DNA from 3 places in the Sedimenticola selenatireducens genome. Region 2 is predicted to be linked to each of the others. Evidence: predicted binding sites of a transcription regulator. Region 2 holds the regulator's gene; each other region holds the start of a gene.
What was found. The regulator FliA, encoded in region 2, starts transcription of late flagellar genes. The targets are predictions, from matches to a motif close to GCTAAAGTTNNNNNNNNNNCNGCCGATA.
Positions count from the first base shown of each region.

Region 1: ACHZBF_RS07105 (chemotaxis protein) is a predicted target of FliA. The motif match lies at 3,514-3,541, and genes of this name have one in related genera.
Region 3: ACHZBF_RS04190 (chemotaxis protein CheV) is a predicted target of FliA. The motif match lies at 4,504-4,531, and genes of this name have one in related genera.

Region 1 covers NZ_CAXXYC010000003.1:723,047-729,076, reverse strand. The annotation lists gene asnS (asparagine--tRNA ligase) at 80-1,477, opposite strand; gene ACHZBF_RS07110 (hypothetical protein) at 1,688-2,407, opposite strand; gene ACHZBF_RS07105 (chemotaxis protein) at 2,480-3,433, opposite strand; gene ACHZBF_RS07100 (hypothetical protein) at 4,017-5,813, shown strand; gene ACHZBF_RS07095 (arginase family protein) at 5,871-6,030, shown strand, end outside.
Region 2 covers NZ_CAXXYC010000003.1:244,261-250,290, reverse strand. The annotation lists gene ACHZBF_RS04845 (chemotaxis protein CheA) at 1-505, opposite strand, end outside; gene ACHZBF_RS04840 (protein phosphatase CheZ) at 518-1,231, opposite strand; gene cheY (chemotaxis response regulator CheY) at 1,265-1,639, opposite strand; gene ACHZBF_RS04830 (RNA polymerase sigma factor FliA) at 1,696-2,436, opposite strand; gene ACHZBF_RS04825 (MinD/ParA family protein) at 2,433-3,272, opposite strand; gene flhF (flagellar biosynthesis protein FlhF) at 3,307-4,554, opposite strand; gene flhA (flagellar biosynthesis protein FlhA) at 4,643-6,030, opposite strand, start outside.
Region 3 covers NZ_CAXXYC010000003.1:114,838-120,867, forward strand. The annotation lists gene arsS (arsenosugar biosynthesis radical SAM (seleno)protein ArsS) at 1-933, shown strand, start outside; gene ACHZBF_RS04165 (TIGR04283 family arsenosugar biosynthesis glycosyltransferase) at 926-1,627, shown strand; gene ACHZBF_RS04170 (TIGR04282 family arsenosugar biosynthesis glycosyltransferase) at 1,627-2,247, shown strand; gene ACHZBF_RS04175 (flagella synthesis protein FlgN) at 2,703-3,185, opposite strand; gene flgM (flagellar biosynthesis anti-sigma factor FlgM) at 3,189-3,515, opposite strand; gene flgA (flagellar basal body P-ring formation chaperone FlgA) at 3,650-4,375, opposite strand; gene ACHZBF_RS04190 (chemotaxis protein CheV) at 4,567-5,511, shown strand; gene ACHZBF_RS04195 (CheR family methyltransferase) at 5,573-6,030, shown strand, end outside.

The sequences.
Region 1 (6,030 bases), 480 kb from region 2:
CAAACTACCGGGACGGGTCAACCGAAGGAAGACCTGTCCTGCTTTTTCGAGTCCGACCACTGCTTCAGGGCACAACCGGCTAGAATGGCGCATGTTTGGGTGTGCGGGGGAACGGAATGGCATCACGGATATTCTCCATCCCGGTCACGTAGTTCACTACTCGCTCAAAACCCATACCGAAACCGGCATGCGGGACAGTCCCGTAACGGCGCAAGTCCCGATACCAGCTCATATCCCCCTGGATGCCAAGTTGGGTGATTCGCCGGTCCAGTACATCCAACCGCTCCTCACGCTGACTGCCGCCAATAATTTCACCAATACCAGGCACCAATACATCCATGGCCGCCACCGTTTTCCCATCATCATTGAGCCGCATGTAAAAGGCCTTGATGGATGCCGGATAGTTCATCAGGATTACCGGACGCCCGACATGCTGTTCCGCCAGGTACTGTTCGTGTTCCGACTGAAGATCCAGCCCCCATTCGACCGGAAACACGAATGACTCTCCACAGCTGCGCAAGATATTGATCGCATCGGTGTATTCCATATATTCAAAATCACTTCGAATTACCGTCTCCAGCCGTTCAATCGCCTCCTTGTCGATCCGCTCGGCAAAGAAAGCCATATCGTCCTGCCGCTCGTCCAGCACCGCCGTGAAGATATATTTGAGGAAATCCTCGGCCAATCCGGCATTGTCGTTCAGATCGGCAAAGGCAACCTCCGGCTCGACCATCCAAAACTCGGCCAGGTGCCGGCTGGTATTGGAATTTTCCGCACGGAAGGTGGGGCCGAAAGTGTAAACCTTGCTCAGCGCAAGTGCGTAGGCCTCCGCATTCAACTGACCAGAGACGGTCAGGAACGCCTCACGGCCGAAGAAATCACCTTCAAAGTCAATTGCACCACCCGCGGATCGCGGCAGGTTGTTCAAGTCCAGAGTACTGACCCGGAACAACTCACCGGCCCCTTCACAATCACTGGCGGTGATGATCGGGGTGTTGACCCAATGATATCCCCGTTCATGGAAATACCGATGGATCGCGCTTGAAAGGGTCGTGCGTACGCGTGAGATGGCGCCAAAAGCGTTGGTGCGGGGGCGAAGATGGGCCACCTGACGCAGGTATTCGAAGGTGTGGCGCTTCTTGGCAATGGGATAGGTATCTGGATCATCCACCCAACCGATAACTGACAGCGCGCTCGCCTGGATTTCACAGGATTGACCCTTGCCGGCCGACTCGCTCAGCAGCCCGCTGATTTCCACGGCGCAGCCAGTGGTGATTTTCAACACATCACTACTGTAATTTGGCAGGGAGCTGGGCACCACCGCCTGGATGGTATCGAAGCAGGAGCCGTCATAGACATTGATAAAAGAGATGCCGGCCTTGGAGTCCCGCCGGGAACGCACCCAGCCACGAACAGTTACTTCATTTCCGATGGCGGTGCCACCGGAGAGCAGGAATTTGATATCACGATTGTGCATGCTAATCATCCGAATGTTCTGGGCGTATTATCCCGAGAGACCTCAGCGGGGGCTGCCTGGCAAACGAACAAGCGCCTGGTGTACCACCGGTTCATCCAACCGGAGAGGATTCCGGAATTATACATGGTAGTTTGACGGGAGACATCGGTGGAAAAAAGGTCGGCAATTCAAACAGCAGACGATACGGTTCCGCTGGTATCAGGCATCCAGCTAGCGACCCGCTTCGGCAGGCTGTTCATTTGGCAGACGTTGATCATGCATCGCCTGCAACAGCTCCCGGGATTCATTCCGCAACTGTGAGGCCAACGCACTACTTCGAGGTCTTGTCAGAAGAAAGGAGTCCAGTGCACGCGCCGCCCTGGCGGCGTTTTGCCACTCGCCCGTCTGCGCATAATCGAGTGCAACCTTGGTGTAATATCGGCTGGCGGCGGTGAGCTGAAAGTCGATTAATTTTAACTGTAAGGCGGCTCGCTCGGAAACTGCCAACTTACGTCCGAAGGTCTGGCTATCCAGCAGCCCATAAATTTCGTTCAGACCGATGACATAGCGATTAAGCGAATCAACCGATGTGATGGCGGCAGAATTAACCGATGTGGATCCGTCCGGTTCTGTCCGGGCCCGTTCTTCCGCCTGCACAACCTGCTGACTGATGTGTGGTTTCCTGGGGAACACCTGGCGAATGGTAATATATCTGGCGAGGAGTTCATTGCGCAGTAATTTTCCAACACCGGAAGGCAGACCACCTCCCCGGCTCTTCTCCAGCGCCTCCTCGATCTGCTGAACACCGACCATCAAACGTTGCACCGCAAGACGCTTGGCGGCCATATACTGTTCATATTTTTGTGCCAGACTGCCAACCAGCAGCAACAGAAGCAGCAGCCCGCCAATTACCGCGAACAGGCGCAGATGATCAGGAATCAAATCCAACATCGTTGATACGCCAACAAAAATTACCGGCCACGTCCGGATGAAATTGCCAGGCGGTCAACCCGCCCTTCATCATCAGGGATGACCGCTCAGAATCTCCTGTAGTTTGGCCGCCAGCTCGACCGGCTGGAATTTCGGCACATAGGCATCGGCACCCACACCTTTTCCCAACTCCTGATTGGCATCCGCGGATAGTGACGAGTGCATGATGACCGGAATACCGGCCAGTCGTGGATCCTGCTTGATATTCTTGGTCAATACATAACCATCCATTTCAGGCATCTCCACATCGGTTAGAATCACCTGGACATAGTCACTCACGTTATGACCGGTCGCCTCTGCCCGGTCCGCCAGATCCTTGATCTTCTCCCACGCTTCGGAGCCGTTTGACGCACTCAGGTGTTTAACGCCGATATGGTTCAGGGTTCTGACAATCTGATCCCGGGCCACGGCGGAATCATCGGCAAAAAGTACCGTTACATCATCACGATCAAGCTTCTCGATACCTTCAAACAGCTCTTCACCTTCACCGAACCCTGAGGTCTTGGCCAGTACCATCTCGACATCCATGATCATCACGATGCGTTTGTCGGTCAACTCGGTCACAGCCGTCACCAGTCCACCGTGCTGCTGGGCCATCATGTTGGGTGGAACCTTCACATCCTCCCAGGCAAGCCGCACTATATTGTCCACCGAGTGCACCAGAAAGCCCTGCACATTCTTGTTATATTCCGTGACAATGAGAATACTGGGTTTTTGCTCGGAGTTGACTCCGCAGAATTTGGGCAGGTTAATGATCGGTATCATGCTGCCGCGCAGGCTGACCATTCCCTCCACCGAGGCGGGCATGTCCGGTGCACGTGTAATCTCCGGGATATGCATCACCTCCCGCACCTTGAAGACATTGACGCCGAAAGTCTCTTCTCTTCCAGTCACGGAGTCGCGACCCAAACTGAACAGCAGCACCTCCAGCCTGTTGGTGCCTGCCAATTGTGTGCGACTGTCTACAGAATCGATGAAATTTGCCATTACCTACCGCCAATCAATGGGTTGAAGTGCTTTGTTATGTTGTGCCTGAAGGGCCCGGTTCTAACTCCAGTTGAGTAAGATAGCGGCCGCTCAGAAGATTGCTTTAGTCAAATACATACCACGACAAATATTTCTTCTAATCAATTGTTTTGAATAACAATTAATCCTATATTCGAGGAATAAAAACTATCTGGATCACCTTTAAATTCGTATACATAAAGACAATCCATCTTATTTCATCGACACCTTGCATTGCGGGATAGAGGGTTGGCCAGGTTCAGTCATGAACATATCGACATTGGAGTTGGTGGACTATCTGGCCAACAATTGAGAACCAGTGCGTTAAATATTAACCGGGAATTGCCGTTATCTGGCTATCCTATGTATACAGGATCATTGCTCTTTACCGTCAGCACGGCTGCCCCGGGCACAGTAGGCCAGGCGCCTCTCGGGCTTAACACTGATCTGGTGCGGAAAAGCCCGACAAACTCCTAGACGGGAAAAAGCGACACTCCGGCCGGGTAGATCGGACATTCTTGAAACTATATGTGCCATACAACAGTTAACTGAGGATTCCAGATTTATGGAGCTATCGGTACAGCAAGCAGCACTGCTGGAGAAGTATGACCGCCAGGACATATTGGGGCTGATCCGCCTGGTCGATCAGATCAGGAATGCCCCAGACTATATGGCCACCTATCGGCGTCTGCTCGCCGCGGGAAAGCTGTCATCCTCATCGATAAAACAGGAGCAGCTGGCCGCCGCGCTGATCAGCGAGCTGGAAGATATCCTGAATGCCAGCGCCGAACGATCCATCCAGGCCAACTATTTCGAGGTCGGCGAACAGATCAGGAAAAAATTTGGCCCGGATGCCGCCGACGTCTACCTGGCATCCAAAATGCCGGACGACTTCCTCACGGCTATACGGCAGAACCCGGACCATGGCGACAACAAGAAACTGTCTGACGACCTGGTGGATGAATACAAGAGTGCCCTCATCCGTATAGAAAAGGGTCGCAGAACCATTTCTGACCTGCTGCAACCTTACAGCAATTTTCCACTGAAAAATGCCGCGCTTCTCAACGCCCAATTCAACCAGCTCTATAATCTTCTGAAGACCGATTACAAATACCTCTCGGTCAAGCCCTACCTGATGAAGATCGTCCAGTTAATGCTGGAGAAACAGCCCAGCCAGGTAAATGGCCCGGAGACTGAAGGGGAGCCGTCCGAATTCAATCTGTTCTGGGACTACCGGTCGAGTGGTATCGAGCCCACCATAGCGACTCAGGTGTCGTTACATCTGGCATTCATCAATCTGCTGAAATATATAAAAAAACATCAGCTATTACCGGACGAAATCCATCACAAGATTGCCAGCCAGATCTCACATGTTCTTCAATACAAAAGTTCTGACACATTGTCGCCAAAAGCGAGAAAAATATTCAGTGATCTGCTGGAACAGATTAACAATGATGAACCGGCGATTCTTCGCAAACTGGCGGCCACCTTCGTCGATGAGTACCTCTGTGCAGAGGAGCAGATGCGTATCCGCCACCGCATGATCGAAGGCGAACTGGCCTTCACCAATGAATTCCTGAAACAGATTGCACCCAGTGCCGACCAGCTGTCGGGAGAACATGAGGCAAAAGTCAAGATTGCCCTGGAGAAACTGATTTGCCTGAAAGAGGTGTTTGAACTCTCCACCAGACAAATGCAGAATGCGGCCAGCAAGCCCTTTGCTGAACTGGAACGGTCCGCTCTCAGTATCTCCACCGCCTTGAGCCCGACCCAACTGGCCAGTTGGATCAAGATATATTCCATTCTCTTTTCCAACGCCAACCTGTTGTCACACGGCAAGGCCATTGTTGCCAAAGAGCGTGCAATAGAACTGGAAAAGATGCGCAGCCTGATTTCCGATCTCACCACCTATCACCTGATACAGAATATTGCCCAGCTGAAAGTGGTGGTGGATCGATCCATCCTGGTGCCTGATGACGAGAAGATCGCTCAATTCAAACAGTTCAGCGATATTCTTAGAATTAAACTGCAAGGACTGATGGATCAGGAAAGGCAGAAGGAGAAATCACTCCGGGAGATGATCGATGAACTGGTTTTTCTGAACAACGAATCAGCCCAGTTCGTGATCGCCGAGACCTTCGCCGGATTTCAGGATATTGTCGATGCCTTCAATTCCGGTGTCAGCGACTATTTCGTACGCGACAAGGAGGCGCTGCTGAAGGAGTCCCGTGCCCTGTACAATGAAATATGCAATCAATGCCTCAAGGGCGTGATCAAGCGGCCCGTACTATTGCGACAACATAAAAGCGAAACCGTACCAGAGGCGCGAAAACGCTCTTGGCTCGGCCGTCTGTTTTCATAATGTCTACTACGCTCTCCATCAAATCACTTTCCACACTGTTAACCGGGACGTGCGATCATGTTGGTCTACGCGGGTGAAGCCCTCGCACGATACGGTTTCGGTGAAGGTCACCCACTGGGCCCCGACCGTTTCAACGCCTTCTGGCAAGCCTTCCAGCGATCGGCACTGCTGAAGCTCAGCACCGTCAAGGCTCCGGTTCAGGGCACTGCCGAAGATG
Region 2 (6,030 bases):
CGGATGCTGTCGCTGTCTCCTCAAGTTCCGCAGTGGCAAATTCCAGCTCTGGTTCCGGTTCTGCTACGACAACCGGTTCCACCGCCTGGACTGTAGACTCTGCAACCGCCTCGCTTTCAGGGATGGCAAGCTGATGCAGCGTCTCGATCAGTCCGGGATCGGCCTCATCCGGCTCTTCACCAGACTGCACCCGGGCAAACATCTCGTTCACCACGTCCAGTACCTGCAGAACGGCATCCATGAGTGCCGCATCCACACGCCGCTGCCCCTGGCGCAATATGTTAAATACATCTTCCGCCCGGTGGCAGACGGTTACCAGCGGGTCAATACTCAGAAACCCCGCACCGCCCTTGATTGTATGGAAGCCACGAAATACCGCGTTTAACAGATCATAATCGTCAGGACGCTGCTCCAGATCCACCAACTGTTCATTCAGCTGCTCAAGTATCTCCCCGGCCTCAACCAGAAAGTCCTGCAGGATCTCGTCATCCATATCAATGGCCATGCTTCGACACCTCTAAAAGCCCAAACTGGATAGCAGGTCGTCCACATCATCCTGTCCACTGACCGTGTCACCCTGGTCAATGCCGGGGATGACCGGCCCCTCCAGTTTTTTTGCATCTTTTTGTTTTTCCGGCAACTTTGAGCCGGATATCCGAACCAGCTGCACCAGCTTGTCTTCCACATCATGCACCAGGGTAATCACCTGCCGGATAATCTGTCCGGTCAGATCCTGAAAATCCTGCGCCATCAGCACTTCGGTCAGATGACCATGCAGCTGTTTCGACCGTTCGGTGGTCAATGCCAGAAAGCCGCCCAGTTCCCTGCTCAATTCCCTGAAGTCATCGACAGAAAGTTCACGATTACAAAACCGCTCCCATTGTTCCGATATGGCGCGTGCCTTCACACCCAGATCATCCGCCAGGGGCAGCCCTGCCTCGACCGCACCTAGCGTGGTATTAGCCGATTTCTCGGTCATGGTAATCACATAAGTGAGTCGCTCACTGGCGTCCGGGATTTCCACCTGGGCCATTTCATTGATGCGCGGGTCAAGCAGGAACTCATTGATCGCTTCATGCAACTCACGGGTCAAGCGCCCAACTTCCAGAAACAGTTTGCTCTCGACACCTTCGGTAAGAAGGGAACTGACATGTGTCGCTTCAGCTTCATTCCCTGCCTCCAGATGCTCTACCAGCTGCTTCGCCAGCATCAGACGTTCATCGTTGTCCATTTATTTCTCCAGACCGATTCGTCATGCTGCCGGTTAGCTGCCTACACGTTCAAAAATCTTGCTGATCTTCTCTTCCAGCGTCACCGCGGTAAATGGCTTGACTACATAGCCATTGACGCCCGCCTGGGCCGCCTCGATGATCTGCTCACGCTTCGATTCGGCAGTGACCATCAACACCGGAAGTTTGACCAGGTTGGGGTCTGCCCGCACCGCTTTCAGCAGATCAATCCCGGTCATGCCCGGCATATTCCAGTCCGTTACCAGGAAATCAAAGTTACCTGACTGCAACATGGGCAAGGCGGTATTACCATCGTCCGCTTCCTGGGTATTGGTGAATCCCAGATCCCGAAGCAGATTCTTAATAATCCGTCGCATTGTGGAAAAATCGTCCACAATGAGAATCTTCATGTTTTTATTCAAGGCAACCTCCAAACTCGATGCCGTTATTCGTTTTCATAGACCGATCAGAGCTCATCTGCATCGGATAACCAATCTGCAAGGCGGGCGCGTAACCGCAGGGTGGCCTGGCTGTGTATCTGGCATACCCTTGATTCGCTAACTCCAAGAACCTGCCCAATCTCTCGCAGGTTCATCTCCTCATCATAATAAAGTGCGATTACCAATCTCTCCCGCTCCGGCAGGCCGGCAATCGCCTCTGCCAGGGCCTTTTTAAAGGCATCCTTCTGCATGCCGTCAAACAGCCCCCCCGCCTGACTGTCACCGCCGTCAATGGGCAATTCACCCACTGCCTGCAGCTCTTCAATACTGAAGATCCGACAGCCCGCCGCATCCTGCAGGATACGATGGTACTGAACCAGGTTCATATCCAGCACTTCCGCCACTTCCACGTCCCGGGCATCACGTCCCTGCTCATTTTCAATAGAGCGCATGGCATCGGCTACCATCCTCGCCTTTCGATGCACGGAACGGGGCGTCCAGTCGCTGCGCCGGATCTCATCCAGCATTGCGCCACGAATACGAATCCCTGCGTAGGTTTCGAAACTGGCTCCCTGGCTGGGGTCATAATTTCTACTCGCCTCAAGCAGCCCGATCATCCCGGCCTGTATCAAATCATCCGCCTGTACGTTGGGCGGCAGGCGATTCATCAGGTGGTAGGCGATACGCTTGACCAGCGGGGCATGCCGGTTAACCAGGGTATCGGCATCCATCTCCTGAATCGCGGTATAACTCGCTAGTCCACTCACCGGCCCATCTCCCCGCCCTGGCTTGTATATTGAATCAGCCGTTCCACGAAGAACTGGAGGTGCCCGCTGGCACCATCCGGTACAGGCCAGTTATCGGCCTTTTGCGCCAGATTCTTGAATATTTTTGCAATATGGCTGCGAGGGTTGGCTTGAACCACAGGTTTTTGCGATTTCACTGCCTTTCTGAGGTTTTCGTCGTATGGAATACTGCCCATGTAGGTAAGCATAACATCCAGGTACTGGTCGGTGACACGGCACATCTTGTTATACAGGTTGCGCCCCTCTTCGGCTGTACGCGTCATATTGGCCAGGATACGAAAGCGATCCAGACCATACTCGCGATTCAACAGTTTGATCATGGCGTAGGCATCGGTAATCGATGCCGGCTCATCACAGACCACCACGATCAGTTCCTGGGCCGCGCGACTGAAACTGACCACCGTATCCGATATACCCGCCGCCGTATCGATAATCAGCACATCCAGATCATTGCCGACATCACTGAAGGCGCGGATCAATCCGGCATGCTCAGCCGCACTCAATTCGGCCATCTGTTGCACACCCGAGGCACCCGGCACCACACGGATGCCCGCAGGCCCCTGCAGCACTACCTCCTCAAGGGAGCGCTCACCACTCAACACATGGGACAGGTCATACTGTGGATGCAGTCCAAGCACCACATCAATGTTGGCCAGTCCGAGGTCGGCATCCAGCAGCATCACTCGACGCCCCATCTCAGCCATGGAGACCGCCAGATTGACCGAGATATTGGTCTTTCCGACGCCTCCTTTACCTCCGGTAACGGCAATTACTCGTACGGGTGTAGGTTGAACCATACGTCTTAATCCTGCTGCTTGATCTGTTATTGCATCAGCCATGAGCATTTGCTCTCGCACCTCCAAGCGCCAGTGCCAGGTATTCATCTGAATACTCTCCCCCCCCGGTGCTGCAGGCTACCGCCTTGCTGACCAGGGTGTGTGAACGGGCCAGATGCAGATCCTCCGGCACCTTCTGGCCGTCTGCGACAAACGCCAGGGGTAACTCCTTGTGTATCAATGCCGACAGAGCACCACCAAGCGAACCGGCCTCATCAACCTTGGTGAGTATGCAGGCCTCAGGCCTGGCCGCGCCAAAAGCACTGATCGTCTGTTCCAGCGAGGAGTTGTCGGTTGCGGCGGACAGGGTCAGAAAACTGCGCACGCCCTGCCCGGCCACGTCCAGCATGGAGAGTTGTTCACTGAGTCGAACATCGCGCTGGCTCATACCCGCCGTATCAATCAGGATCAATCGCTTGCCTGTCAGACCGTTCAGAGCAACCGCCAACTCTTCGCGGGTACCCGCCGAGCGCACCGGCACATCCAGGATTCGGGCATAGGTGTTCAACTGCTCCTGGGCACCGATACGGTAGTTGTCGGTGGAGATCAGTGCTATCTGATGGGTGCCGTGACGCAGGGCAAACCGGGCCGCCAGTTTCGCCACCGTGGTGGTCTTGCCGACCCCGGTAGGGCCGATCAGGGCAAACACTCCCCCCTGCTCAAGCAGATCATCCCCGACCGTCTCCATCTTTGTGGCGAGATAATAGAGCGCCTTTCTCCAGGCCTGATCGGCGCTGGTGACATCGGTGACACTCTCCACCAGTTGGCTGCAGATATCGGGACTGATCGATAGTCCCATCAGTTTTCTGAAAAGATCCCGGGTTTCCGGTCTGTGATCACCCATCTCACGCCAGCTCAGGCCGGAGAGTTCATTCTCCATCATGCGGCGTAACGCCTTCATCTCCTGGCGCATCTCTACCAGCACCGGGTCCTGGCTCCACTCCACCTTGGGTATCACCTGCTCCTTCAGCTTTGAAACAGAGGCCACGGTCGAGGCCGGCTCGTCTGCCACAGGAGCTGGCGTCCTCTTCTGGCGGAGCGGTTGCACCGGGCTGAGTGCAGGTTTTGGCTGTGGCGCCGGCGAGGGAGTGAAAGCCGCGGCGTCATAGTCAATGGCCGCCACCAGCTCGATTCCCCCATCGACCTTCTTATTCGACAGAATGACCGCATCGGAGCCCAGTGCCTCACGAACCTGTCGTAATGCCTGTCTGATATCCGGTGCGAAAAAGCGTTTAATCTTCATACCTGACTTTCCCCGCAGCCAGCTTCCCGATCAAACGGCTTGTTTACATCGCCATTCTGAAGTGTCCGATCGTTTAGCAGTGGCTGCCTTATGTTTCTGCACTTGGCCTGCCCACCGTGGCAACCACCTTGATCTTGCGGTTGTCCGGTATCTCGTTATAGGAGAGCACGCTCATGCCTGGTACGCTGTGTTTGACAAAACGCGCCATCCACATACGGATCGGCGCTGCGACCAGGAGGATACTCTCCTGTCCTGCTGTCTCCTGTTGGTTGGCGGTTTCAGCCAGCGCTTTCTGCAGCTGTTCCGCCAGGCCGGGCTCAAACCCGACACCCCCATCGTGGGCAGGCTGAATGGTCTGCTGCAATATCTGTTCCAATCCAGGATCCAATACCACAACAGGAATTTCTTCAACAGGACCAACAAGTTGCTGAACGATTGAGCGTGAAAGGGCAACCCGCGCCTTGGCAGTCAAAGCGCCGAGGTCTTGACTCTGCGGCGCATACTCCGCCAATGTTTCGGCAATCGTGCGGATATCACGGATGGCCACGCCCTCAGCGAGCAGGTTCTGAAGAATCTTCAAAAGCTGCCCCAGTGTCAGGATCGCAGGCACCAGATCCTCCACCAGCTTGGGGGCGCTTCGTCCGAGCACCTCCATCAACTGCTGCACCTCTTCGTGACCGATCAGCTCATGGGCATGGGATTGCAGTATTTCGCTCAGGTGGGTGGCGACGACGGTACTGGCATCCACCACGGTATAGCCAAGCGTCTGCGCCTGATCCCGCTGCGCGGCGTCGATCCAGACAGCCTCCAGACCAAACGCCGGATCGGTGGTGGCCACGCCCTGCAAAGTACCGAAAACCCGACCGGGGTTGATCGCCAACTCACGGTCCGGATAGATCTCCGCCTCACCGATGACTACACCATTCAGCGAAATCCTGTAGCCGCCGGGACTGAGATCGAGGTTGTCCCGAATATGCACCGGCTGGATCAGGAAACCCAACTCCTGGGACAGTTTTTTACGCACACCCTTGATGCGGTTCATCAACTGGCCACCCTGATTCTTGTCTACCAGCGGGATCAGGCGATAGCCCACTTCCAGACCAATGATATCCACCGGCTGCACATCATCCCAGGTCAGCTCCTTCTGTTCCGGGGCGGGCGCTGGTTCAGGCATGGGCTCAACCACCGGCGCGGCCTGTTCTCGCTGCTGACGCTGCAGTATCCACCAGGCACCGCCACCCGCCAGAGCCGCCAAAGTCAGGAAGGCGAAGTTGGGCATGCCGGGGATAATGCCCATCATACCCAGCACCACCGCGGTGATGATCAGCGCCTTGGGATTGGTGAACAGCTGGCTGACGATCTGCCCGCCCATGTCCTGCTTTGAAGAGGCGACCCGGGTGACAATAATGGCCGCCGAGGTGGAGAGTAGCAGTGATGGGATCTGCGCCACCAGCCCGTCACCGATGGTCAGCAGGG
Region 3 (6,030 bases), 130 kb from region 2:
ACATTTCCTGCTATCAGCAGAGGGCGGCTGGAGACACTTCAGATTAATCTCGGTTACCGGTGCAACCAGACCTGCAAGCATTGTCACGTGAATGCAGGTCCGACCCGAACGGAGATGATGGGGCGAAACACCATCGATGATGTGTTGTGCTTTATTGATCGACAGCGGATACAGAGTATTGATCTGACCGGCGGAGCTCCGGAATTGAATGATCATTTCCGTTATCTGGTGGCGGAGGCAAGAGAACGGGGAGTCAAGGTGATCGATCGTTGCAACCTTTCCATCCTGGAGGAGCCGCAGCAGGAGACGTTGGGTCGTTTTCTGAGTCAACAGCAGGTTGAGATTGTGGCCTCGCTGCCTTGTTATCTGCAGGAGAATGTGGATCAGCAACGGGGCGCCGGTGTCTATGACGCCAGTATCCGCGGACTCCGACAACTGAATGCACTGGGATATGCCCAGGAGGGGAGTGGCTTGGTGCTGAATCTTGTCTACAACCCCCTGGGGCCCGCACTACCGCCTTCGCAGTACAGTCTGGAGACGGATTTTAAGCGCCGTCTCTGGGAGGATCATGGTATCCGCTTCAGTCAGCTGTTCACCATTACCAATATGCCGATTAGCCGATTTGGCAGTATGTTGCTGTCAAAGGGCGTGTTTCATGACTATCTGGACTTGCTTAAGAGTGCCTATAGCAGCGATAACCTTGAGACCGTTATGTGCAGAAACCTGCTGAGCGTTGACTGGCAGGGCTATCTCTATGATTGTGATTTCAACCAGATGCTGCAGATGCCCATAGTTCGCGAGGGAAAAGACAGGATCCATATCAGTGAAGTTTCAAGACAATCGCTGGATGGTTGGGCGATCCGCATTGCCGAACACTGTTACGGTTGTACCGCCGGACAGGGTAGCAGCTGTGGTGGCGCGCTGAGTGACTGATGCTCTGATGATCAGGAATACGGTGCTTTCGGTTGTTATCCCCTGCCTGAATGAGGCGGAGACCATTGTTCAGTTGCTGGAAACGCTGCAGGATGCCCGTGCCGAGGGTGTCGAGCTGGTGCTGGTGGATGGCGAAAGCATTGACGATACCGTGGCATTGGCAGCGCCACTGGTAGATAAGCTCATTGGTTCGGTTGTGGGACGGGCGCAGCAGATGAATGCCGGTGCGCAGGCTGCTGCTGGTGAGATTCTCTGGTTTCTTCATGCCGATAGTGTCATTCGGGCCGAATTTCCCCGGCAGATCATCTCCGTCATGGCCGCATCGGAGAGTGACTGGGGCCGGTTTAATATCCGGCTGTCCGGACGACATCCCATGCTGCGTGTCATTGAGTTCATGATGAACTGGCGATCCAGGCTCAGTGGTATCGCGACGGGTGATCAGGGTATCTTCGTTCGGCGAGAGCTGTTTGTGCGGTTGGGTGGGTTTCCGGCAATTCCGTTGATGGAGGATATCGCCATAACCAAGCGGCTGAAGAGATATTCCCGACCGCAGGTGATTGCCCGGTGTCTGATTACCTCCAGCCGTCGCTGGGAGCAGTCCGGGATTATTTCAACTGTATTGTTGATGTGGCGTTTGCGCTGGGCCTATTTTTTCGGGGCGGACCCGGCGCGGCTGGCTCAACGTTACCGTTGATGCGTTTTCCCGCTGCTCGTATTCTGCTGTTTGCCAAGGCACCCGTGCCGGGACAGGTTAAGACACGACTGATTCCTTCGGTCGGGGAACAGCGTGCTGCGGAGATTTATCGCACGCTTCTGGAGCGGGTGCTTGGGGAGGCGACCCGGGAGGTGGCGCCAGTTGAGATCTGGTGTGCCCCGGATACCCGGCACGCGGTTTTCCAGGCGGCAGCGAATCCATCCATTACTCTCTATGCACAGACAACGGGTGATTTGGGTCAGCGTATGGCCCATGCCGCGCGCAAGGCACTCACCCGGTGTGAGATGGTGCTGTTGATCGGTGGTGACTGCCCGGTGCTCAAGCGGGAGCACTTGCTCCGTGCCCTGGACTGGCTCAGTGCCGGTGCCGATGCGGTGCTGGGGCCGGCTGAAGATGGCGGTTATGTACTCCTGGGTATGCGGCGGATGGATGGGCAGCTGTTTTACGACATCCCGTGGGGCACGGATCAGGTGTTGAAGATAACGCGCGAGCGCCTTGCTCAATTGGGTTGGGTCTGGCGTGAACTTGAACCCCTCTGGGATCTGGACCGGGATGCCGATCTGCAGCGATACCTGCGCTTAAGTGGAACCGCTCAATAAACTTGCTTGTGAGTTGATCAATTTGTCGGATTACGTTGCGCTAATCCGATCTACAGTTTGGCGCTGTGGCTGTAGGTCGCGTTAGGCGAAGGCGTAACCCGACTTGCTTGTGGGTTGATCAATTTGTCGGATTACGCTGCGCTAATCCGACCTACAGTTTGGCGCTGTGGCTGTAGGTCGCGTTAGGCGAAGGCGTAACCCGACTTGCTTGTGGGTTGATCAATTTGTCGGATTACGTTGCGCTAATCCGACCTACAGTTTGGCGCTGTGGCTGTAGGTCGCGTTAGCCGAAGGCGTAACCCGACTTGCTTGTGGGTTGATCAATTTGTCGGATTACGCTGCGCTAATCCGATCTACAGTTTGGCGCTGTGGCTGTAGGTCGCGTTAGCCGAAGGCGTAACCCGACTTGCTTGTGTGTTTTCGCATCGTTCGCGGTTAAGCGCTTTTTATCTCTATCAGGCCTTTGCCAGTGAGTGGCCCGACTGATCCTGGTTGTGCTGCCCTCTGGCGCCGTAGGTGTTTCTGCTATCGGTACGTCCACAAAGCAGATCCAGTGCCTGTTTGTTGTGGCGCTGGCTGAGTGCCAGTATGCCGCCGTTGATTTCATTCTGCTCGCGCAGCTTGCCGGCAATAGCTTCCAGCTGGCGCCACAGACCAGCGCATGTAGCGGCGCTATTGGTTTGTAGAAGTTTGTTGATGCCTGTAGAGCCACCGGCAACCCCGAGTGATGTGAGCAGACGATCTCTCTGTCTGCCGCACTCCTGCATCTGGTCCACGGTCTGCTGTTTTTCTCTGCTGATGTCCAGAACCTGTTCCGGATCGTGTGATTTAAGCGCGTTCTGTTCACGCTGAAGTATTTCAGCAAGTGAGTGAGCGCAGTTCAGCTCGGTTGAGATGATCTGGCTGAGCCGGTTCTGCTGTTCGGCAGAGAGATTCATTGATTACTCCTGTTTGTCCAGTTGCGAAAATTGCCTTTCCTGGGCCAGTAGATTCTCCGCGGCATCTTCCGGTTCAAATGCAAAGTTGCCGGTAGCCAGGGATCGTTGTACATCAGAAACACGCTGCGCATCGGCGATCGGCAGGCTGGCAATCTGTGCTTCAAGCTCCTGCAGGCGGGTAGCCGATATCGTCAGGCTAACGGTATCGCTGCTGGTGCCGGTCGATTTTTCGCTGGGAGATGCGCCCGCTGTCTGTGTTTTGTCGGTTGCCTTGCTCTTGTTGCCCTCACCAGTGCTGATGGGTTGTCCGGACAGACCTTTGATTTTCATGCTGTTAACCACCTTGTAAAAAGTTCCCATCAGCGTAGCGGCCAAATGGGTGCAAGCTTTAATCAGAAAGTAGTTGGTTTGATGCTAAAAACCAGTGCCGGTTCACAATGGTGGTCGGTGTTTACCGGAATATCCTAGGTCGTTGCCTTGACTACCCCGGAGTCTATAACAGTCGCTTCTATTTGCCTGTTGGAACTGTTGTTCTCCACTTTGATGCGTTCCCCGACAGCGCCGTTTGATAGGGCCTTGCCATTCATGCGAACCTGCAATCCACCTATCTGGGCCACGATCACCACCTGACTGCCCTTTTTTACCGCGTGCTGGATGATCAGCTGCCCTGGTGTCAGAACGGCATCGGCACGCAACCGGCGTTTAAGCTTTTTGCCGATGGCCTGTTGGGGGTGTTCGATATATCCCCGATGCAGTCGGGCGACGTCCCGTTTTTCAATTTTGAAGTCCGCCGATGTAAGAATGGTGCCTCTGGGCAGTTCCCGGTTGGCGACTGCAATCTCTTTCATCAGTGACAGGGTTACCGGCACATAGAGCGTCCAGCCGCCGGTGTCGTTACAGCGCACGCCAACAGTTACACGGGATGCGTTTTTGCGACCATGGGGCATGAAAGTGTCCAGTTCCTGGTCGCATGCCGCCAATCGGAGCCGACTGTCCAGCCGCCCTGCCGCGACGTTGATCTCCTGGTTCTCTTCGTCAAAGTCATTCAGAACATGCTGCTCGGCTGCCGCCAGGATGCTCTCGTGGGGTTGTGTCTGCTCCTCCGTGGCGGATACTGCCGCCAGTGACCAGACGAGAAGCAGGATTGGCCAATAATGCCGCTTCCTGACCGCGGGTGTTAATCTGCTCATCACTTCACCTGTCCAAATATTCAGCTCATTCATTGCTGCACAAATAACATGCAATACCCATGCCTGATATAAGGGCCGCGTGATAAGGCCTGCGCATATCCTTTCCGCGGGTATTGAATGCAATCGGGCCTAAAGCAATAGACAGGTGGGTCGCTAACATCAGACAGAGATATTTGAACGGAGAGGTAGAGATGGCGGGTATCCTTGACGGTGTTGATCAAAGAACCAAGCTTGCGGGCAGGAATCGACTGGAGCTGTTGCTGTTTCGGCTCGCCGGCAGACAGCGGTTTGGTATCAATGTATTTAAGGTGCAGGAGGTGATTCAATGCCCTCCGCTGACCCAGCTGCCCGGCTCCCACCCGGTAGTCCGGGGTATCGCCAACATGCGTGGCAAAACCATTACGGTGATGGATCTCTCTCAGGCTATTGGGGGGCCTCCGCTGGCCAACATCGAAGGGCGTTTCGTCATCATTACCGAGTACAACCGCAGGGTACAGGGGTTTCTGGTGGGTTCGGTTGACCGGATTGTCAACATGAACTGGGGTGATATTCTGCCCCCGCCCAAGGGTGCGGCAAAAGGCAGTTACATGACGGCAGTTACCCGGGTCGATGAAGAGCTGGTGGAAATCATTGATGTGGAGAAAGTACTCAGCGAGATTGTCACGGTGTCGGAGGATGTATCCGAGGGCGTTATTGAAGAGGAGGCGATCGATGAGACCCAGCATGTATTGATTGCCGACGATTCCTCGGTGGCGCGCAATCAGGTAAAGCGTGTGCTGGATAAGCTCGGGGTGATGACCACGGTCTGCAATGACGGCAAACAGGCGCTGGATCAGTTGAAGGCGTGGACCAACGAAGGCCGAAGAGTCTCCGACTTTCTGTCACTGGTGATTTCGGATGTGGAGATGCCGGTAATGGACGGCTATACCCTGACGACGGAAATACGCAAGGATCCGGCGCTCGCCAATCTGCAAGTTATCCTCCATACTTCCCTGAGCGGTGTGTTCAATCAGAGCATGATCGAAAAGGTCGGGGCCAATTCATTCCTGGCCAAATTTGAGCCGGACGAGCTGGCCAGGGTGGTACAGACGCGCCTCAAGCAGCATAAACTGGAGTTGAAGGCGCTCTCCTCCTGAACAAGCGTAAATAACTCAAGCGCAATGGATAACAATCTCACAGTGCCTAGCGAGCCGGAATATGCTGTCACACGGTGATTACGAGGCGTTTCAGAAGTTTCTTGAAGATGCCTGCGGAATTGTATTAGGTGCTGGAAAGGAATACCTGGTATCAAGCCGGCTCGGCGGGCTGATGCGCGACTACGGGATTGCCACGGTGGGTGAGTTGCTGAACCAGCTCAACAGCGGCAGAAATCCACGGCTCAGGACCAGTATCATCGATGCGATGACTACCAACGAGACCTTCTGGTTTCGTGATATGTCCCATTTTCGCCTGCTGCAGGAGATGATCTGTCCGGAGATAAAAGCCCGTTCGGGCCGCTCGATCCGGATTTGGTCCGCCGCCTGTTCCTATGGCCAGGAGCCATACAATCTGAGCATGGTGGTACAGGATTATCAGCGGGCAAATCCCGGTGCACTGCCCGGCGGTGTCGATGTGGTTGCAACGGATATCTCTTCAACGGTACTGGCCGATGCAAA